DNA from 2 places in the Pseudomonas monachiensis genome. Region 2 is predicted to be linked to the other one. Evidence: predicted binding sites of a transcription regulator. Region 2 holds the regulator's gene; the other holds the start of a gene.
What was found. The regulator FliA, encoded in region 2, starts transcription of late flagellar genes. The targets are predictions, from matches to a motif close to CTAAAGTTTNNNNNNNNNNNGCCGNTAA.
Positions count from the first base shown of each region.

Region 1: the regulator FliA is predicted to act here: its motif matches at 6,746-6,773, upstream of ACMDB8_RS08555 (methyl-accepting chemotaxis protein).

Region 1 is NZ_CP178857.1:1,890,073-1,901,229, forward strand. It holds gene ccoN (cytochrome-c oxidase, cbb3-type subunit I) at 1-495, opposite strand, end outside; gene ccoP (cytochrome-c oxidase, cbb3-type subunit III) at 979-1,932, opposite strand; gene ACMDB8_RS08535 (cbb3-type cytochrome oxidase subunit 3) at 1,929-2,123, opposite strand; gene ccoO (cytochrome-c oxidase, cbb3-type subunit II) at 2,127-2,735, opposite strand; gene ccoN (cytochrome-c oxidase, cbb3-type subunit I) at 2,746-4,170, opposite strand; gene ACMDB8_RS08550 (alpha/beta family hydrolase) at 4,266-4,943, shown strand; gene ACMDB8_RS08555 (methyl-accepting chemotaxis protein) at 5,148-6,713, opposite strand; gene ACMDB8_RS08560 (CPBP family intramembrane glutamic endopeptidase) at 6,819-7,610, opposite strand; gene acnA (aconitate hydratase AcnA) at 7,856-10,597, opposite strand; gene rlmM (23S rRNA (cytidine(2498)-2'-O)-methyltransferase RlmM) at 10,820-11,157, shown strand, end outside.
Region 2 is NZ_CP178857.1:1,606,865-1,618,021, reverse strand. It holds gene ACMDB8_RS07205 (ParA family protein) at 1-394, opposite strand, end outside; gene motD (flagellar motor protein MotD) at 438-1,328, opposite strand; gene ACMDB8_RS07195 (flagellar motor protein) at 1,341-2,081, opposite strand; gene ACMDB8_RS07190 (protein-glutamate methylesterase/protein-glutamine glutaminase) at 2,081-3,211, opposite strand; gene ACMDB8_RS07185 (chemotaxis protein CheA) at 3,261-5,528, opposite strand; gene ACMDB8_RS07180 (protein phosphatase CheZ) at 5,583-6,371, opposite strand; gene ACMDB8_RS07175 (chemotaxis response regulator CheY) at 6,393-6,764, opposite strand; gene fliA (RNA polymerase sigma factor FliA) at 6,932-7,672, opposite strand; gene fleN (flagellar synthesis regulator FleN) at 7,669-8,499, opposite strand; gene flhF (flagellar biosynthesis protein FlhF) at 8,616-9,944, opposite strand; gene flhA (flagellar biosynthesis protein FlhA) at 9,956-11,157, opposite strand, start outside.

The DNA of each region.
Region 1 (11,157 bases), 280 kb from region 2:
GTAGAACCAGTTACCCACATAAATGTGCTTGGTCTTGCGCTTGACGATGGTGCCGAAGAACACCAGGCCGTAGGTGACCCAGACAATGGCCAGCAGAATAGCCAGGGGCCATTCCAGTTCCGCGTATTCCTTGGTGGTAGTGAAACCCATCGGCAAGGTAATGATCGCGCCGACGATCACCGCTTGCCATCCCCAGAAGGTGAAGGCGGCGAGGCTGTCGGAAATCAGTCGCGTTTGGCAGGTTCGCTGCACGACGTAATAAGAAGTGGCAAACAGTGCACATCCACCGAAGGCGAAAATCACCAGGTTGGTGTGCAGCGGGCGCAGGCGTCCAAAGCTCGTCCATGCCAGACCGAAGTTCAACTCCGGCCAGACCAGTTGCGAGGCAATGAAGACACCGAGCCCCATGCCAAGGATCCCCCAGACCACCGTCATGATGGCGAACTGGCGGACTACCTTATAGTTATAAGCAGTCGGACTGATTGCTGTGCTCATTCTAAGGTTCCACGGTTTGGGTGTTTTATTAGGATTAAAAATCGGCCGCAAGTATGGAGAAAGCAAGGGGTCATTGCAACGCGCCATGACCTGGGTCAATGCTTTCAAAAGCTGATTCTGCGGCCTTTCCATGCGCCGCGTAAGGACAAATTTGCCCGCGGGCAAAACGTCCCGGCGGACTGATCAGGCGAGGGGGTCAGGTCGGATGTAACGGGGTGTGTTCAAACGCAACGTTTGGCTGACCGGAGGCAACTGGCGCGACAGCCGGTATCTACCAGCCTTTGCGGCCTGTTCATCGGGCAGATTCGTCGAACACATCGTTCAGGGTCGACCTGGAACCGGCACCGGCCAGTCCGCATCGGGGGAAGCTTAGACCCGAATCCGGTGATCCGAAAGAAAGTCTGCGGGAGGGTGCGACAATGGGTCGCAAAGGGGCAGGGAACTGCCGCATCCGGGAGAATGCGGCAGCAGAGCGGTCGGGATTTATTTGCGGTTGTCTTCAGCCTGCAGGCGCTCGGTATTCAAACCGTGGGACAGGCTGTACACATACGCGGCCAGCAATTGCACCTTGTCATTGCCCAGCAGTTCGTTCTGCGCCGGCATATGGCCCTGGCGACCATGCCGAATCGTCTGCTCAAGCTGCGTCAGGCTTGTACCGTAAATGAAGCCGGCCGGGTGCGTCAGGTTCGGCGCGCCCATGGCTTCAGTGCCCTGGCCGTTTGCGCCATGGCAGGCGACGCAGGTGGTGCTGAAGGCTTGCTGTCCGGCTTGCAGGTCGACTTTGCTGTCGGCGGGCAGCGGCAGGCCGGCCAGATCATGGCGCACATAAGCGGCGACGTTTTTCACACCTTCCTCACCCAGGACTTCACCCCAGGCCGGCATCATCGCCATCCGGCCACCCATGATGGTGGTCTTGATGGTTTCTGCGCTGGCGCCCCAGCGCCAGTCGCTGTCGGCCAGGTTGGGGAAGCCGAATGCACCCTTGGCGTCCGAGCCGTGGCACACCGAACAGTTGGAGGCAAACAGGCGGCCGCCCATTTTCAGTGCCTGCGGGTCCTTGGCCACTTCTTCCACGGGCATCGCCGCGAATTTGGCGAAAATCGGTCCGAACTTCGTGTCAGCCTTGGCCATTTCCTTTTCCCATTCATGCACCCCGGTCCAGCCGTTTTCGTAGCCGGGGAGGATGCCTTTCCAGTTGCCCAGGCCGGGATAAAGGATCAGGTAGCCGACGGCAAACACCAGGGTGCCAACGAACAGCATGAACCACCATTGCGGCAGCGGGTTGTCGTACTCCTCGATGCCGTCGAAGCTGTGGCCCATGGTCTGGTCGACACTGCCCTTGGTTTCGCCCTTGCGGGTGCTGAGCAGCAACCAGGTCAGGCCGATCAGGCTGCCGATGGTCAGTACGCAGATCCACGTACTCCAGAAGGTGGTCATGGCCGGGTACTCCTTGTTGCTGATTCTTCAGTGATGTCGGGTTGTGGCTCGTCGGCGAAGGGCAGCAGGCGCGCTTCGGCGAATGCCGGGCCGCGCTTGCCGTTGAATACCCACAACGTCAGGCCGACGAAGGCCACGAACACCACGACGGTGCCGAGGCCGCGGATCATTCCAGTGCTCAATTCAAACATTGCTCACCTCTTGCTCTTGATGGCAGTGCCGAGCACTTGCAGGTAGGCGACCAGTGCATCCATCTCGCTCTTGCCCTTGAGGGAAGCGACGGCGCCGGTAATGTCCTCGTCGGTGTACGGCACGCCCAGGGTGCGCATGGCCTTGATCTTGGTTTCGGTATGACTGCTGTCGAGCTGGTTGGCCACCAGCCACGGGTAGGCCGGCATCTTTGACTCCGGCACGACATTGCGCGGGTTGTACAAGTGCGCGCGGTGCCAGTCATCCGAGTAGCGCGCGCCGACCCGCGCCAGGTCCGGTCCGGTGCGTTTAGAGCCCCACAGGAAGGGGTGATCCCACACGCTTTCACCGGCCACCGAGTAGTGACCGTAGCGTTCGGTCTCGGCGCGGAACGGCCGGATCATCTGTGAGTGGCAGCCGACGCAGCCTTCGCGGATGTAGATGTCGCGACCTTCCAGTTGCAGTGCGGTGTAGGGCTTCATGCCTTCCACCGGTTTGTTGGTCACGTCCTGGAAGAACAGCGGGACGATCTGGGTCAGGCCGCCGATGCTCACCGCCAGGATCATCAGCAGCAGCAACAGGCCGACGTTTTTCTCGATAGTTTCGTGTTTCATGGCGGACTCCTCAGGCCATCTGCGCGGCAGCGGCGACTTCGGCAGGCTGCGAGGCCCGCACGGTGCGCCAGGTGTTGTAGGCCATCAGGAACATGCCGCTGAGGAAGATCGCGCCGCCCACCAACCGCACGACGAAGCCTGGGTGGCTGGCCACCAGGGTTTCGACGAAGGAGTAGGTCAGCGTGCCGTCTTCGTTCACCGCACGCCACATCAGGCCCTGGGCGATGCCGTTGACCCACATCGAGGCGATGTAGAGCACGGTGCCGATGGTGGCGAGCCAGAAGTGCGCGTTGATCAGGCCGATGCTGTGCATCTGCTCGCGGCCGAAGACTTTCGGGATCATGTGGTACAGCGCGCCGATGGAGATCATCGCCACCCAGCCCAAGGCACCCGCGTGTACGTGGCCGATGGTCCAGTCGGTGTAGTGGGAGAGGGCGTTGACCGTCTTGATCGCCATCATCGGCCCTTCGAAGGTCGACATGCCGTAGAACGCCAGCGACACCACGAGGAAGCGCAGGACCGGGTCGCTGCGCAACTTATGCCAGGCGCCCGACAGGGTCATCATGCCGTTGATCATCCCGCCCCAGCTCGGCGCCAGCAGGATCAGCGACATCACCATGCCCAGCGACTGCGCCCAGTCCGGCAGCGCGGTGTAGTGCAAGTGGTGGGGGCCTGCCCAGATGTACAGGGTAATCAGCGCCCAGAAGTGCACGATCGACAGGCGATAGGAGTACACCGGACGCTCGGCCTGTTTCGGCACGAAGTAGTACATCATCCCGAGGAAACCGGCGGTGAGGAAAAAGCCTACGGCGTTGTGCCCGTACCACCATTGCACCATCGCGTCGGTGGCACCGGAGTACAGCGAGTAGGACTTGGTGAAGCTGACCGGCAATTCCATGTTGTTGACGATGTGCAGGATCGCCACGGTGATGATGAACGCACCGAAGAACCAGTTACCGACATAGATGTGCTTGGTCTTGCGCTGCATGATCGTGCCGAAGAACACGATGGCGTAGGCGACCCAGACAATGGTGATCAGGATGTCGATCGGCCATTCCAGTTCGGCGTATTCCTTGGAACTGGTGTAGCCCAGCGGCAGGCTGATGGCCGCCAACAGAATCACCAACTGCCAGCCCCAGAAACAGAACGCGGCGATTTTCGGTGCGAACAGCCGGGTCTGGCAGGTACGTTGTACTGAATAAAACGAACTGGCGAACAGTGCGCAGCCGCCGAAGGCGAAGATCACCGCGTTGGTGTGCAGCGGGCGCAAGCGGCCGAAGCTGGTCCACGGCAAATTGAAGTTGAGTTCGGGCCAGACCAACTGGGCAGCGAGAAAAACCCCGAGCCCCATGCCGACGATGCCCCACACCACCGTCATAATGGCGAATTGGCGGACCACCTTGTAGTTGTAGGCGGTACTGATAGAAGTGTTCATGGTTCCCCATCCACGGTTCAGCCGAAGTGAGCGCACTCGCGCAAGGCAGCGCACCCTTCGGCCGGAGTTATAGGCAGACTAAAAGCGAGGCAAGCATGGACAAAGGGCACAATGCCGGTATTGACGGGGATCAATGGGCGCAGTGCGTGCGGGATCATGGATGGTTGTGGAACGCCGCCGCTGGCAAGGCTGCCGCGACGCTGATCCTCGCCCATGGCGCCGGCGCACCGATGGACAGCGACTGGATGAGCGACATGGCTGCACGCCTCGCCGCGCAAGGCCTCAACGTGTTGCGCTTCGAGTTTCCCTATATGGCGCAGCGGCGCCTCGATGGCGGCAAACGCCCGCCGAACCCGGCGCCGAAACTGCTGGAGTGCTGGCGCGGGGTGTATGCCCAGGTGCGACGTCATGTCACTGGGCCGCTGGCCATCGGCGGCAAGTCCATGGGCGGTCGCATGGCCAGTTTGCTGGCTGATGAGTTGGGCGCGGATGCGCTGGTGTGCCTGGGGTATCCGTTTTATGCCGTGGGTAAACCGGAGAAGCCGCGGGTTGAGCATTTGGCCGGACTGAAGACGCGAACCTTGATCGTGCAAGGTGAACGCGATGCGCTGGGCAATCGGGAGGCGGTCGAGGGGTACGCGCTATCACCGGGTATCGAGGTGTTCTGGCTGGTGGCGGGGGATCATGACTTGAAGCCGTTGAAGGCTTCGGGGTTTAGCCATGAGCAGCATTTGGCGGCTGCGGCGGGGAAGGTGGTTTCATTCCTTCAGTGAAAGATGTGGTGTTGCAAATGGCCTCTTCGCGAGCAAGCCCGCTCCCACAGGGTTTTGCACTGTACATAAATTCAAGCCACACCAAATATCACTGTGGGAGCGGGCTTGCTCGCGAAGAGGCCTGTCCAGGCGATATACATTTCAGACTGGCAATAAAAAACCCGGAAGTGTTCACTGTCCGGGTTTTTATCATTCCAGCAGCAATCAGCGGTTAAACCGCTCCACCAACGAATACTGTGTATTGGCAGTCTTGGTCAGCTCTTCACTCAACAACGCCGAGTTCTGTGCCTGTTCCGAGGTCTGGTCTGCCAGTTGCGAAATGTTGCTGATGTTGCGGCTGATCTCTTCGGCCACGGCGCTTTGCTCTTCGGTCGCGGCGGCGATCTGGGTGGTCATGTCGGTGATGTTGGCCACCGCTTCACTGATCCCCACCAGTGCCTGGTCCGCTTCCAGTACCCGCGCCACGCCTTCTTCAGCTTGACGGTGCCCGGCCTCCATGGTTTGCACGGCCGTGCTGGCGGTTTGCTGGAGCTTGGCGATCAGCGCATGAATCTGCCCGGTGGACTCGCTGGTGCGTTGCGCCAGTTGACGGACTTCGTCGGCCACCACCGCAAAACCACGACCCATCTCGCCGGCACGGGCCGCTTCGATGGCGGCGTTCAGCGCCAGCAGGTTGGTCTGGTCGGCGATGCCTTTGATCACATCGACCACGCCGCCGATTTCGTTGCTGTCCTTGGCCAGTTGGGTCACGGTCACGCCGGTTTCACCGACCACCACCGACAGGCGCTGGATGGCTTCGCGGGTTTCCCCGGCGATGTCACGACCGCGACCGGTCAGGCGATTGGCTTCCTGGGTGGCGTCGGCGGTGCGTTGCACGTGGCTGGCGACTTCCTGGGTGGTGGCGGCCATCTGGTTGACCGCGGTGGCCACCTGTTCGGTTTCGACCCGTTGACGTTCCAGGCCGCTGGAGCTGTTGTGCGCCAGGGCGTCGGACTGTCTGGCCTGATCGGTCAGGTGTTCGGCCGTGTCCTGCAGACGCGTCAGGCAGGTTTTCAGGCGTGCTTCCTGGCTCAGGATGGACATTTCCAGGCGCGCCTGGGCGCCGCGACTGTCGGTGTACATCTGTGCGATCAACGGATCGGAGGTGGTTTGCTCGGCCAGGCGCAGCAAACGCTTGAGGCCTCGCTGTTGCCACTGGAGGCCCATCAGGCCCAGCGGCACCGAAAGACCGGCAGCCAGGGCAAACCCCCAATGGGAGTTCAGCGATGCACCGATCATGAAGCTCAATTGGCTGACCAGGATGAACGGCAGCCAGTCCTGCAGGATCGGCAGCCATTTATCCGAGGAGGGAATGGCCGACTTGCCCTGGTTGATGCGTTGGTAGAGCGCTTCGGCGCGGCGGATCTGTTCGGCGGTGGGCTTGACCCGTACCGACTCGTAACCGATCACCTGTTTGCCTTCGAAAACCGGTGTCACATAGGCGTTCACCCAGTAATGATCACCGGTCTTGCAGCGATTCTTGACAATGCCCATCCATGGCAAGCCTTGTTTCAGCGTGTCCCACATGTGGGCGAACACCGCGGCCGGGACGTCGGGGTGACGGACCAGATTGTGCGGTGCACGGATCAGTTCCTCTCGGGAAAACCCGCTGATCTCGACGAAAGCGTCGTTACAGTAGGTGATCATGCCCTTGGCATCGGTGGTGGAAATCAACCGTTGCTGAGCCGGGAAGGTCCGCTCGCGTTGTGTAATTGGCTGGTTGTTACGCATGGCTTTTTTAATCCGCAAGGCTTTCAAGTGCTGTATCGGCGAAGCCGGCGGATTGTTGAGCTTATTTTTCGATAATCAGCGATGCGTCGCAAAATGACCCTTGCGTCAGCCGGCGAGCATCGGATAGGTGAACAGGCCGAAATGCAGCAGGTTCAAGCCAAAGTGACTGGCAATGGCGGCGCCCAGCCCGCCGAACCGGTAGGCCAGGCCATAGCCGACCCCGGCCAGCGTTGCCAGCAATACCCACTGCCATCCTGCGCCGATATGGGCCAGGCCGAAGACCAATGACGCCAGCAGCAGGGCGAGAAGTTCACCGTAGGGCCGGTCTTTGAGGTGTCGGCTCAGGCCGCCCTGAATGTAGCCACGGAACAGCGCTTCTTCGACCAGCGTCACTAGCAGCAGATTGTTCACCAACCACAGCCAGGCTTGATCCGGCCATTTCGGCGACCAGGCGATGACCCCCAACAAGAGCGCACCGCCCAATGCCAGCATGGCGCTCAAGGTCAGGGCCAGGGCGGTGGCATACAGCGACAACCGAAGTGAACGGCGACCGACAATCCACGGACAAACCAGTAACAGCCAGAAGCCGATCAGCGGTTTGTCCAGGTTCAGGTGCATGGCGAATGACACGGCATCGTCGGTAAAACGCTGGGGATCGATAACGCGACCGTTATAGAAGCCGGGTAGCCAATGCGTCGCCAATGCCAGGGCCAGGACGATGAACAGGCCGTGGCCGAGGTAGCGGGCAAAAGGGATGTCGCGTTGGCGGACGGCGACACCTGCGACCAGCAACAGGAACACCGAAATTGCCGAGAGCCAGCCGAGATGGCCGTAGGTCAGCGCCAGGCCGTAGCCGAAGGAAAGCAGGGCCAGAAACGTCCATGGCAGGGCAATCATTTGAAGTCCTTAGAGATGAATAGCTTTTGTGGCGAGGGAGCTTGCTCCCGCTGGGCTGCGAAGCGGCCCCAATAACAATCAACCCGGTGTGCCAGATGAAATGCATCTGCAGGGCTGGCGACTGCTTCGCAGTCGAGCGGGAGCAAGCTCCCTCGCCACAGATGGGGGGTGTCCTGAGGGCTGCGATTATAAGCGCAGTCCAAATACAAACACCGCCCGAAGGCGGTGTTTGTGTCGGTCGTCCGTTACGAAGCGATCAACTGCCGCAACACGTAATGCAGAATCCCTCCGGACTTGAAGTACTCCACCTCATTGAGCGTATCGATGCGGCACAACACCTCGATCTTCTCGCTGCTGCCGTCTTCGCGGGTGATGACCAGCGTCAGGTTCATCCGTGGCGTCAGCTCGACGCCGGTCAAGCCGAGGATGTCCAGGGTCTCGCTGCCACCCAGGTTCAGGCTCTTGCGGTTCTGATCCAGCTTGAACTGCAATGGCAGCACGCCCATGCCCACCAGGTTGGAGCGGTGAATTCGTTCGAAGCTTTCGGCGACGACCGTTTTCACCCCTAGCAGGTTGGTGCCCTTGGCGGCCCAGTCGCGACTCGAGCCGGTGCCGTATTCCTGGCCGGCGATCACCACCAGTGGTGTACCTGAAGCCTGATAGCGCATGGCGGCGTCGTAGATCGACATTTTTTCGCCGGTGGGAATGTAGCGGGTGTTGCCGCCTTCCTCGCCGCCGAGCATTTCGTTGCGTATGCGGATATTGGCGAAGGTGCCGCGCATCATCACTTCATGGTTGCCACGCCGCGAGCCATAGGAGTTGAAGTCTCGCGGTTCCACGCCTTTGTCGCGCAGGTATTGCCCTGCCGGGCTGTCGACCTTGATGTTGCCAGCCGGGGAGATGTGGTCGGTGGTCACCGAGTCGCCCAGCAGTGCGAGGATCCTGGCGCCGCTGACATCCTTGACCACGGGCGGCGGGCCGCCGATGTCGTCGAAGAACGGCGGATGCTGGATGTAGGTCGAGTCGTCCTGCCAGACATAGGTCGCCGCCTGCGGAACCTTGATCGCCTGCCATTGTGCGTCACCGGCAAACACTTCGGCGTATTCCTTGTGGAACATGGCAGTGCTCACCTGATTCACGGCGTCGGCAATTTCCTTGCTGCTTGGCCAGATGTCCCGCAGGTAAACCGGGTTGCCATCCTTGTCATCGCCTAGCGGCTCGCGGGTGAGGTCGGTGCGCACCGTGCCGGCCAGCGCGTAGGCGACCACCAGCGGCGGGGAGGCCAGCCAGTTGGTTTTCACCAGCGGATGCACCCGGCCTTCGAAGTTGCGATTGCCCGAGAGTACGGAGGCCACGGTGAGGTCGGCTTGCTGGATGGCTTTCTCGATGGGCTCCGACAGCGGCCCGGAGTTGCCGATGCAGGTGGTGCAGCCATAGCCGACCAGGGCAAAGCCCAATTCATCGAGGTATTGGGTCAGGCCGGCCGCCTTATAGTAGTCGGTCACCACTTTCGAGCCGGGGGCCAGCGAGCTCTTCACCCAGGGTTTGCGTTTCAGGCCTTTTTCCACAGCCTTCTTCGCCACCAGCCCGGCCGCCATCATCACGCTGGGGTTGGAGGTGTTGGTGCAGGAGGTGATCGCGGCGATGACTACGGCGCCGTTTTTCAGGCGATAGGTCTGGCCTTCGTAGTCGTAATCCGCTTCGCCGGCCATATCGGCATTGCCGACGGCAACACCGCCACCGCCTTCGCTTTCCAGGCGGCCTTCTTCCTTGCTGGTGGGCTTGAATTGCAGGTCGGTGAAGTCGCTGAATGCTTGCGCGACGTTGGGCAGCGACACCCGGTCCTGTGGACGTTTTGGTCCGGCGAGGCTGGCTTCAACGCTGGCCATGTCCAGCGCCAGGCTGTCGGTGAAGGCGGGTTCCTGGCCGGGCAGGCGCCACAGGCCCTGGGCCTTGCTGTAGGCCTCCACCAGTTGCACCGATTCCAGGGGCCGGCCGGACAGGCGAAGGTATTCCAGCGTAATGTCGTCCACCGGGAAGAAACCGCAGGTGGCGCCGTATTCCGGGGCCATGTTGGCGATGGTCGCGCGGTCGGCCAGGGGCAGGTCGGCAAGGCCATCGCCGTAGAATTCGACGAATTTGCCCACCACGCCTTTCTTGCGCAGCATCTGGGTCACAGTCAGCACCAGGTCGGTGGCGGTGATGCCTTCCTTGAGTCTGCCGGTGAGTTTGAAACCGATGACTTCGGGAATCAGCATCGATACGGGTTGCCCGAGCATCGCCGCTTCCGCCTCGATACCGCCGACGCCCCAGCCAAGCACGCCGAGGCCGTTGATCATGGTGGTGTGGGAATCGGTGCCCACCAGGGTGTCGGGGAAGGCATAGGTGCGGCCGTCCTCGTCCTTGGTCCAGACGGTGCGGGCGAGGTATTCAAGATTCACCTGGTGGCAGATCCCGGTGCCCGGCGGCACTACGCTGAAATTGTCGAAGGCACTCTGGCCCCAGCGCAGGAACGCATAACGTTCGCCATTGCGTTGCATTTCAATGTCGACGTTCTGCTCGAAGGCGCTGCTGCTGGCGAACTTGTCGACCATCACCGAGTGGTCGATCACCAGGTCCACCGGCGACAGCGGGTTGATCCGCTGCGGATTGCCGCCGGCCTTGGCCATCGCCGCACGCATGGCGGCCAGGTCGACCACCGCCGGTACACCGGTGAAGTCCTGCATCAGCACCCGCGCCGGGCGGTACTGGATTTCGCGGTCGGAGCGACGCTCCTTGAGCCACGCGGCCAGTGCCTTGAGGTCGGCGCCGGTGACGGTTTTTTCGTCCTCCCAGCGCAGCAGGTTTTCCAGCAGGACTTTCAACGACATCGGCAGCTTGTCCAGGTCGCCCAGGCTTTTGGCGGCATCGGGCAGGCTGAAGTAGTGGTAGGTCTTGTTGCCGACTTGCAGGGTCTTGAGCGTATTCAGGCTATCGAGGGACGGCATTGCGATCACTCCTTTGAGTCCGCACGGCTACGGACAGAGGGGACGGGCAGAGGACTAAACCTAGTCCTCTTTGCTGCTTAAGGCTAATAACTGGACTCTATCGCTGAGTCCGGGGTTCCGAAGTCGGCTATCATGCGCGGGTTTTCGTGACAGGCTTTGCTTCAACGCAAGCCTGGGCATCGCGCAGTGGCCGAAATTCCTCGCCATTGCCCAGGAGTAAGAATGAACACCCTCTTTATGCATTGCCGGCCGGGCTTCGAAGGCGAAGTCTGTTCCGAGATTTCCGACCTCGCCGCGCGCTTGAACGTGGCCGGATATGCCAAGGCCAAGGCGGCAACTGCCTGCGCCGAGTTTGTCTGCACCGAAGAAGACGGCGCCGAGCGCCTGATGCGCGGGCAGCGTTTCGCCGAGCTGATCTTTCCGCGCCAGTGGGCTCGGGGGATCTTCATCGATCTGCCGGAAACCGACCGCATCAGTGTGATCCTTGCGCATATGGCGGACTTTCCTCTGTGCGGCAGCCTGTGGCTGGAAATGGTCGACACCAACGACGGCAAGGAACT
Region 2 (11,157 bases):
GCGGGCTGTCGATCACGGCGTAATCGAAGTCCTGCCACAATTGCGCCAGGCTCTTGGCAATCACCAGGCCCAAACCGCTCTGCCCCGGCGACTGGCGCTCAAGGGTGGCCAGCGCGGTGCTGGAGGGCAACAGGGAGATGCGTTCGTCACTGGTCGACAGCAGCAGTTGACCCGGCAGGCCTTGGGGCACGTTGCCCTTGTGCAGGAACAGGTCGTAGCTGCTGTGCTCCAGGGCGTCGGGATCGTAGCCGAAGTAGCTGGTCATCGAGCCGTGGGGGTCGAGATCGACCACGACCACGCGCTTGCCCGCCTCCGCCAGTAAACCGGCTAAAGCGATGGAGGAAGTGGTTTTACCGACACCACCCTTTTGATTGGCGACTGCCCAGACTCTCATTCGGATTGTTCCTCCCGGCCGAACGGATCGACCGAGAAATAGCTCAACGTGTTAATGCGGGTGACGGAGAATTGACGGCGTTCTCTCGTACCGGCGACTTGACCGGGGTCGGTGCAGTTTGTGTGCCAGCACGCTTCAATGCGGCATCCGGTTGCGCATGGGCGGTTCCGGTGCCGGTCAGGCTGCGGCGAACATCGAGGTTGCGCGATACCACCAGCACCACGCGACGATTGCGGGCGCGGCCTTCAGCGGTGGCGTTGTTGGCCACCGGCTGAAACTCGCCGTAACCCACCGAAGCCAGGCGACCGGGGTTCACTCCCTGCATCGCCAGCATGCGCACGATGCTCGCCGAGCGGGCCGAGGACAGCTCCCAGTTGGTCGGGTACTGCGCGGTGCGGATCGGTTGATCGTCGGTGAAACCTTCGACATGGATCGGGTTGTCGAACGGTTTCAGGATCGCCGCGACCTTGTCGATGATGTTGAACGCGATGTCGCTGGGCATGGCGTCGCCGCTGCCGAACAACAGGCTGGAATTGAGTTCGATCTCGACCCACAACTCGTTGCCGCGCACGGTCATCTGGTTGGAGCTGATCAGGTCACCGAACGCCGCACTGATGTCGTCGGCAATGCTCTTGAGCGGATCGCTGGCGCCGGAGACGCCGGCATCGACCTGGTCACTGTCCTTGACCAGCGGCTTGGCCGGGGTCACGGTCTTCGGCCGCTCGTCACCGATCGGGATGGGCTTGAGCGAACGATCGGAATCGGTAAAGACCCCGATCAGCGCCTCGGAAATGACCTTGTACTTGCCTTCATTGATCGACGAGATCGAGTACATCACCACGAAAAAGGCGAACAGCAAGGTGATGAAATCCGCATAGGACACCAGCCAGCGCTCGTGGTTAACGTGTTCTTCCTGATGCCGACGACGGGCCATGAGTTTATTCCCTTAATCCATGAAGCCCTGAAGCTTCAACTCAATGGAGCGTGGGTTTTCACCTTCGGCGATCGACAGGAGCCCTTCCAGCAGCATTTCGCGATAACGCGACTGGCGCAGCGCAATGGATTTGAGTTTGGCGGCGATCGGCAGCAGCACCAGGTTGGCACTGGCCACGCCGTAGATGGTGGCGACGAACGCCACGGCAATACCGCTGCCCAGTTGCGATGGATCAGCGAGGTTGCCCATGACATGAATCAGGCCCATCACCGCACCGATGATGCCGATGGTCGGCGCGTAACCGCCCATGCTTTCGAAGACTTTGGCCGCTTCGATGTCGCGGCTTTCCTGGGTGTAGAAATCCACTTCCAGAATGCTGCGGATCGCTTCCGGCTCGGCGCCGTCAACCAGCAGTTGCAGACCTTTGCGTGCGTAGTTGTCGGGCTCGGCGTCAGCGATGCCTTCGAGGCCCAGCAGGCCTTCCTTGCGGGCGGTCAGGCTCCAGTTCACCACGCGGTCGATGCCACCGGCCAGGTCGACACGGGGCGGGAACAGGATCCAGGTGAGGATCTGCATGGCGCGCTTGAAGGCGCTCATCGGCGATTGCAGCAGCGCGGCGCCAATGGTGCCGCCGAGCACGATCAGCGCTGCCGGACCGTTGGCCAGGGCGCCGAGGTGACCGCCTTCAAGGTAGTTGCCGCCGATGATGGCGACAAAGGCCATGATGATGCCAATCAGGCTTAGAACATCCATCAGATACAGGCCTCGACCAGGTGCTTGCCAATGTCGTCGAGGCTGTACACCGCGTCGGCGAGTTCAGCTTTGACGATGGCCATCGGCATGCCGTAGATCACGCAACTGGCTTCGTCCTGCGCCCAGATCGAACTGCCGCCCTGCTTGAGCAGGCGCGCGCCTTCGCGGCCGTCGGCGCCCATGCCGGTCAGGACCACCGCCAGAACTTTGTCACCGTAGGTCCTGGCTGCCGAACCGAAGGTGATGTCCACGCACGGCTTGTAGTTGAGACGTTCGTCACCCGGGAGGATTTTCACCGCGCCACGGCCGTCGATCATCATCTGCTTGCCACCCGGCGCCAGTAGCGCCAGGCCCGGACGCAGGATATCGCCATCCTCGGCTTCCTTGACGCTGATGCGGCAGAGCTTGTCCAGGCGCTCGGCGAAGGCCTTGGTGAAGGCGGCCGGCATGTGTTGGACCAGCACGATCGGGGCCGGGAAGTTGGCCGGCAATTGGGTCAAGACCCGCTGCAGCGCGACCGGGCCGCCAGTGGACGTACCGATGGCCACCAGTTTGTAGGCTTTGCGTTTCGGCGCGGGCGACGACGCCGTGGCCCCATGGGTCCGCGCAGGGATCGGTGCTGGCGCCGGACGCACGGGCGCGCTGCTGCCGTAACTGCCGATACTGGAAGACGCGGGTGTTGGAGCGGGTGCGGCCACAGGCGCCGGAGCGCTGTAAGTGCTGACGCGACGATTGCTGCGCGAGATGCTCAGGATCTTTTCGCACAGCAGTTGCTTGACCTTCTCGGGGTTGCGCGAGATGTCTTCGAAATTCTTCGGCAGGAAGTCCACCGCGCCGGCATCCAGCGCATCGAGGGTGACCCGGGCGCCTTCGTGGGTCAGCGATGAGAACATCAGGACCGGGGTCGGGCAGCGTTGCATGATGTGCCGCACGGCAGTGATGCCGTCCATCATCGGCATCTCGTAGTCCATGGTGATCACGTCGGGCTTGAGGGCCAGCGCCTGATCAATCGCCTCTTTGCCGTTGGTCGCCGTGCCGACGACCTGGATATTGGAATCCGCTGAAAGAATTTCCGAGACGCGGCGGCGGAAAAACCCCGAATCGTCCACCACCAGGACTTTGACTGCCATAAACACTCCATTAGATGGAGCGAGGCCAGGCGCCCCCGCTCCACCAGAATCAAATACGCCGTGTGGCGTAACGCTTGAGCATGCTCGGAACATCGAGAATCAGCGCGATGCGGCCGTCACCGGTAATGGTGGCGCCGGACATGCCCGGAGTTCCCTGGAGCATTTTGCCCAATGGCTTGATGACCACTTCTTCCTGGCCCACCAGTTGATCGACGACAAAGCCGATCCGCTGCGTGCCCACCGAAAGGATCACCACATGGCCCTCGCGCTGCTCTTCGTGAGCGGCGGAGCTGACCAGCCAGCGTTTGAGATAGAACAATGGCAGCGCCTTGTCCCGCACGATCACCACTTCCTGGCCGTCCACGACGTTGGTGGTCGACAGGTCGAGGTGGAAGATCTCGTTGACGTTCACCAGCGGGAACGCGAACGCCTGGTTGCCGAGCATCACCATCAGCGTCGGCATGATCGCCAGGGTCAGCGGCACCTTGATGACGATCTTCGAACCCTGGCCCTTGGCCGAGTAGATGTTGATCGAGCCGTTGAGCTGGGAAATCTTGGTTTTCACCACGTCCATGCCCACGCCGCGACCCGACACGTCGGAGATCTCGGTCTTGGTCGAGAAACCCGGGGCGAAGATCAGGTTGTAGCATTCGGTGTCGCTCAGGCGATCGGCGGCATCCTTGTCCATCACACCGCGTTTAACCGCGATGGAGCGCAGGACATTCGGGTCCATGCCTTTGCCGTCATCGGAGATCGACAGCAGGATGTGATCGCCCTCCTGCTCGGCCGCCAGGATGACCTTGCCGCCACGGGCCTTGCCCGAGGCTTCGCGCTCTTCCGGAGATTCGATGCCGTGGTCGACCGCGTTGCGCACCAAGTGGACCAACGGATCGGCCAGGGCCTCGACGAGGTTCTTGTCGAGGTCGGTTTCTTCACCGACCAGTTCCAGGTTGATCTCTTTCTTGAGCTGGCGAGCCAGGTCGCGGACCAGGCGCGGGAAGCGTCCGAAGACTTTCTTGATCGGTTGCATCCGGGTCTTCATGACCGCGGTTTGCAGGTCGGCGGTGACCACGTCGAGGTTCGACACGGCCTTGGACATGGCTTCGTCGCCGCTGTTGAGACCCAGGCGGACCAGGCGGTTACGCACCAGCACCAACTCGCCGACCATGTTCATGATCTCGTCGAGACGCGCGGTATCGACACGCACGGTGGTCTCGGCTTCGCTCGCCGGTTTTTCCGCAGCAGGCGCGGCCGGGGCGCGGGCAGCAGCCGGTGCGGCGGCGGCCACAGGGGCCGGTGTTTCGGCTTTTGGCTCAGGAGCCTTCGCCACGGGTTTCGGCGCGGCTGCCTTGGCGGCAGGTGCCACAACCGAGGCGTTGGCGCCGGTTGCCGTTCCAGCCGTTGCGCCCACTTCAGTGAACTTGCCTTTGCCGTGCAATTCGTCGAGCAGCGCTTCGAACTCGTGATCGGAAATCAGATCGCTGCCGGCCGCCACCGCGCTTGGTGCCGCAGGTGCAGGCACCGAAGCAATGGCCGACTCCAAAGCCTCGACAGCAAAGTTACCCTTGCCGTGCAGTTGGTCGAGCAGTGCTTCGAATTCGTCGTCAGTAATATCGGAACTGTCGCCAGCCGCTTTCGGCACTTCTGGCGCAGCGGTCGCCGGGACAACCGCGTCAACGGCGAACTGGCCTTTACCGTGCAGTTGATCGAGCAACGACTCGAACTCGGCATCGGTGATTTCGTCGCTGCCAGCGGCATTGCCGGCGGGCGCTGGAGCAACCGTCGGGGCCTCGGCCTGGGCCTTGACGGCGTTCAGCGAGTCCAGCAGTTGTTCGAATTCGGTGTCGGTGATGTCGTCGGAACCGGATTCGGCCACCGGTTCTTCAATCACCTCGGCGACGGGCGCAGGCGCCACTTCGTCAGCCGATTGCGGCTCGGCCAACCGGGCCAGCGCCGCGAGCAGTTGCGGTGTCGCGGCCGTGATCGGGCTGCGTTCGCGGACCTCGCTGAACATGCTGTTCACCGCGTCCAGGGCTTCGAGAACCACGTCCATCAGTTCCGAGTCGACGCGACGCTCACCCTTGCGCAGGATGTCGAACACGTTCTCGGCGATGTGGCAGCACTCCACCAGCTCGTTGAGCTGGAGGAAGCCGGCGCCCCCTTTTACAGTGTGAAAACCGCGAAAAATTGCATTGAGCAGATCCGCATCATCCGGACGGCTTTCCAGCTCGACCAGTTGCTCGGACAGTTGCTCTAGAATCTCGCCGGCCTCAACCAGGAAATCCTGAAGGATCTCTTCATCGGCGCCGAAGCTCATTAAGGGGGTGCTCCTACAGGTCTAAAAACCCAAAAAACCTAAAATTCTAAAACTCTAAAATCCCAGGCTGGATAACAAATCGTCCACATCGTCCTGACCGGACACAACGTCTTCTCTTTTATCGGCATGAATCTGCGGACCTTCACCCTGAGAGAGATGTTTTTGTGGATCTTTTTCAGCAAGCATCGCTTCACGGTCATGTTCGATGCCCGCAAAGCGGTCCACCTGGCTGGCCATCAGCACGAGCTTGAGCAGGTTGCTTTCGACTTCGGTGACCAACTGGGTCACACGCTTGATCACCTGGCCTGTGAGGTCCTGGTAATCCTGGGCGAGCAGGATGTCGTTGAGGTTGCCCGACACCGCGCGATTGTCCGTGCCGCTGCGCGTCAGGAAGCCGTCGACCCGCCGGGCCAGTTCACGAAACTCTTCGGCGCCGACTTCGCGGCGCATGAAGCGCCCCCAGTCCGCGCTCAACACCTTGGCTTCATCGGCCAGGCCATTGACCAGCGGCGTGGCATTTTCCACCAGATCCATGGTGCGGTTGGCCGCCGCCTCGGTCAGCTTGACCACATACCCCAGGCGCTCGGTGGCGTCGGTGATCTGCGACACTTCTTCGGCTTGCGGCATGTGCGGGTCAATCTGGAAATTGACGATCGCGCTATGCAGCTCGCGAGTGAGCTTGCCCACTTCCTGATACAGGCCGCGGTCACGGGTCTGGTTGAGCTCATGGATCAATTGCACCGCGTCGCCGAACTTGCCTTTCTCAAGGCTCTCGACCAATTCGACGGCGTGTTTTTTCAGGGTCGATTCAAAATCGCCCAATGAAGTTTCGTTATTGCCCATAGCTCCCCCGTGGCGCACTCATCAACCGATGCGTTCGAAAATCTTCTCGATTTTTTCTTTCAACGCCTGGGCCGTGAAGGGCTTGACCACATAGCCGTTAACGCCGGCCTGGGCCGCTTCGATGATCTGCTCGCGCTTGGCTTCAGCGGTCACCATCAGCACCGGCAGGTGCTTGAGCTTTTCATCGGCACGCACGTGGCGCAGCAGATCGATACCGGTCATGCCAGGCATGTTCCAGTCCGTTACCAGAAAGTCGATGCTTCCGCTGTTGAGCACCGGAATGGCGGTAGTGCCATCGTCGGCCTCGACGGTGTTGGTGAACCCAAGGTCACGCAGCAGGTTCTTGATGATCCGCCGCATCGTTGAGAAGTCATCAACGATGAGGATTTTCATGTTCTTGTCCAATTCGACCTCCAAGCAGTCTTAAACGCGCCCAGCACCTGGACGCGCCATTTCAATCAATCCGGCAAAGCACTCAATGACTGTCTGGAGCACAACAGATCGCGACCGGCGCAGTTCAACACCACACCAGCCTCGTTCGCAGTGTCCCCACACTGCCTTCAGCGCGCTCGCCACTCCCCCAAACGCCCCCGCAAACGGGCCGCGCACTGGCTGTGTAACTGGCTGACCCGCGATTCGCTGACCCCCAGGACCTCACCGATTTCCTTGAGGTTCAACTCTTCGTCGTAGTACAGCGCCAACACCAGTCGCTCACGCTCCGGCAAATTGGCAATCGCATCCGCCAGCGCCGCCTGGAAGCGTTCATCCTCCAGGTCGCGTGACGGCTCGAGATGAGCACTCGCGCCATCCTCGTGCAGCCCTTCGTGTTCGCCGTCCTGCAACAGATCGTCGAAACTGAACAGCCGGCTGCCCAGGGTGTCGTTCAAAATCCCGTAGTAATCGTCGAGACTCAATTGGAGTTCGGCCGCAACTTCGTGATCTTTAGCGTCACGGCCGGTTTTCGCTTCAATCGAGCGAATGGCATCGCTGACCATGCGCGTATTGCGGTGAACCGAACGTGGCGCCCAGTCCCCCTTGCGCACTTCATCGAGCATGGCGCCGCGGATTCGAATGCCCGCGTACGTCTCGAAACTGGCGCCTTTGCTGGCGTCATATTTGGTCGACACTTCAAGCAGGCCGATCATCCCGGCCTGGATCAGGTCTTCGACCTGGACACTGGCCGGCAAACGCGCCAGCAAGTGGTAGGCAATGCGTTTAACCAGCGGCGCGTAACGCTCGATCAGCTCGTACTGCGCATCGCGTGCCGACTTCTTGTAGAGGTTGTAGCCGCTGGCTGTCATAGAACAGGTCCTGCTGTCTGCTGCACGAGCCGCTCGACGAAAAACTCCAAGTGTCCGCGCGGGTTGGCCGGCAGCGGCCAGGTATCGACCTTCTGCGCGATGGCCTTGAACGCCAGCGAGCACTTGGAACGCGGGAAGGCCTCGTAGACGGCGCGCTGCTTCTGCACGGCCTTGCGCACGCTTTCGTCGTAAGGCACCGCACCAACGTATTGTAGGGCGACGTCGAGGAAGCGATCCGTGACCTTGGTCAACTTGGCGAACAGGTTGCGTCCTTCCTGCGGGCTCTGGGCCATGTTGGCCAGGACGCGGAAGCGGTTCATGCCGTAGTCGCGGTTCAGCAACTTGATCAAGGCGTAGGCATCGGTGATCGAGGTCGGCTCGTCGCACACCACCAGCAGCACTTCCTGGGCTGCGCGGACGAAACTGACTACCGAGTCACCAATGCCCGCAGCGGTGTCGATCACCAGTACGTCGAGGTTGTCGCCAATATCACTGAAGGCCTGGATCAGGCCGGCGTGTTGCGCGGGGCTCAGATGCACCATGCTCTGAGTGCCGGATGCGGCCGGAACGATACGGATGCCGCCGGGTCCCTGCAGCAATACATCGCGCAGTTCGCAGCGGCCTTCGATCACGTCGGCCAGGGTACGTTTGGGTGTCAGGCCCAGCAGAACGTCGACGTTCGCCAGTCCAAGGTCGGCGTCCAACAGCATGACGCGCCGGCCAAGCTCGGCCAAAGCCAGGGACAAGTTCACTGACACATTAGTTTTCCCGACGCCACCTTTGCCGCCGGTCACCGCGATCACCTGTACGGGATGCATGCTGCCCATGTTATTTCTTTACCTTGTCTTGCATAGACGGAGGCCACATTACTGGCTGCGCGTTCACAAACGGAACAATGCATGGCAGACCATCGATGTAGGTACAAAAACTGTTCATTTTTACCTCAGCCAACCTGCTTGGTCGGACTGTGGTAGATGTCAGCGAACATGTCAGCCATGGCTTCTTCGCTGGGTTCTTCCTGCATTTGTACGCTCACGGCGCGGCTGACCAACTGGTGACGACGCGGCAGATGCAAATCATCCGGGATCCGCGGGCCATCGGTCAGGTAAGCCACCGGCAGTTCATGACTGATGGCAAGGCTCAACACCTCGCCCAGACTTGCCGTTTCATCCAGTTTAGTCAGGATGCAGCCTGCGAGCCCACAACGCTTGTAACTGTGATAAGCGGCCGTTAGAACCTGTTTCTGGCTGGTGGTTGCCAGGACCAGATAATTTTTCGAGCGGATGCCGCGACCGGCCAGGCTTTCGAGCTGCATGCGCAGGGCCGGATCGCTGGCCTGAAGGCCCGCGGTATCGATCAGCACCACGCGCTTGCGCAGCAATGGCTCCAGCGCCTGCACCAGGGACTGGCCCGGATCGACGTGGGTCACCGACACATTGAGAATGCGCCCCAGGGTCTTGAGCTGCTCCTGGGCACCGATGCGGAAGCTGTCCATGCTCACCAGCGCAATGTTCTGCGCGCCGTACTTGAGCACGTAGCGGGCAGCCAGCTTGGCCAGGGTGGTGGTCTTGCCCATGCCGGCAGGGCCGACCATGGCAATCACACCGCCCTCTTCCAGCGGCTCGACTTCCGGGGTAACGATCATGCGCGCCAGGTGCGCGAGCAACATGCGCCAGGCCTGACGGGGTTCTTCGATTTCGGTGATCATCGCCAAAAGGTCACGTGACAGCGGGCCGGACAGGCCGATGCGTTGCAGGCGACGCCAGAGGTTGGCCTGGTCCGGACGGCTGCCTTGCAGCTGATTCCAGGCCAGGGAGCCGAGTTGCACTTCCATGAGTTCGCGCAGGCTGTTGAGCTCGAAACGCATCGAGTCGAACGCCCGCGGGTCCACGCCAGCGGACGCTGGCGCAACGGCCGGTACAGGACGACGGGGTTCGGCGTAGGTCGGTTCGATCAGCGGCTCGGCGGCGGTCAACGGCAAGCCGGCGAACAACTGGCGATTGGTTGCATTGTCGCTCTCGCCATCGCCACGCAGACTCAATTCGGCCTGGGCGGTGACGATCCGCGACTGAGTCTTGCGCAGCTCGTCTTCGAGTTCCATGTTCGGAACCCGCGGCGCCAGCGCCGACAGCTTGTAATCCAGCGCAGCCGTCAGCTCGACACCCCCGGCGATCCGGCGGTTGCCAATAATGGCCGCATCAGCGCCCAGCTCATCGCGAACCAGCTTCATGGCCTGACGCATATCGGCGGCGAAAAAACGCTTAACTTGCATAAACCACTACCTCAGCCGTTGGGCCCTACTGTCGCAACGATGGTCACTTGCTTGTTGTCAGGGATTTCCTGGTAAGCCAACACATGCAAACCCGGGACTGCGAGCCGGCCAAATCGCGAGAGCATCGCGCGAACCGGACCGGCCACCAGCAGAATCACCGGCTGACCTTGCATCTCCTGACGCTGCGCCGCGTCAATCAACGAACGTTGCAGCTTCTCAGCCATGCTTGGCTCCAGCAGAACGCCCTCTTCCGAGCCTTGTCCTGCCTTCTGCAGACTATTGAGCAATATTTGTTCCAACCTGGGCTCCAGCGTGATGACTGGCAGCTCCGACTCAGTGCCTACAATGCTTTGGACGATTGCGCGGGATACGCCAACCCGCACGGCAGCCACCAGCGCGGCGGTATCTTGACTCTTGGCGGCATTGTTGGCGATCGCCTCGGCAATGCTGCGGATGTCGCGCACCGGCACTTGTTCGGCCAGCAGCGCTTGCAGCACCTTGAGCAGCTGCGACAGCGAAACCACGCCCGGCACCAGCTCCTCGGCCAGCTTCGGCGAGCTTTTGGCCAGCAATTGCATGAGTTGCTGCACTTCTTCGTGACCGATCAGTTCACTGGAATGCTTGTAGAGTATCTGGTTCAAGTGGGTAGCCACTACTGTACTGGCATCGACCACCGTATAACCGAGGGATTGCGCCTGGGCGCGCTGGCTGATTTCGATCCAGACCGCCTCCAGGCCGAAAGCCGGATCTTTGGCGGTAATGCCGTTGAGCGTGCCGTAGACCTGCCCCGGGTTGATCGCCAGTTCGCGATCCGGGTAAATCTCCGCTTCGGCCAGGATCACCCCCATGAGGGTCAGGCGATAGGCACTTGGGGCCAGGTCGAGGTTGTCGCGGATATGCACCGTGGGCATCAGGAAGCCCAGGTCCTGGGACAGTTTCTTGCGTACGCCCTTGATTCGCGCCAGCAACTGGCCGCCCTGGTTGCGGTCCACCAACGGAATCAGGCGATAACCCACCTCCAGGCCGATCATATCGATCGGCGTCACGTCATCCCAGCCAAGCTCCTTGGTTTCCTGGGCGCGGGCCGGCGACGGCAGCAACTCCTGCTGGCGCTTGACCTCTTGCAGGGCCTGCACCTTGGCGACGTTCTGCTTTTTCCAGAACAGGTAAGCGCCACCGGCCGCCAGCGCCGCCATGCTCAGGAACGAGAAAT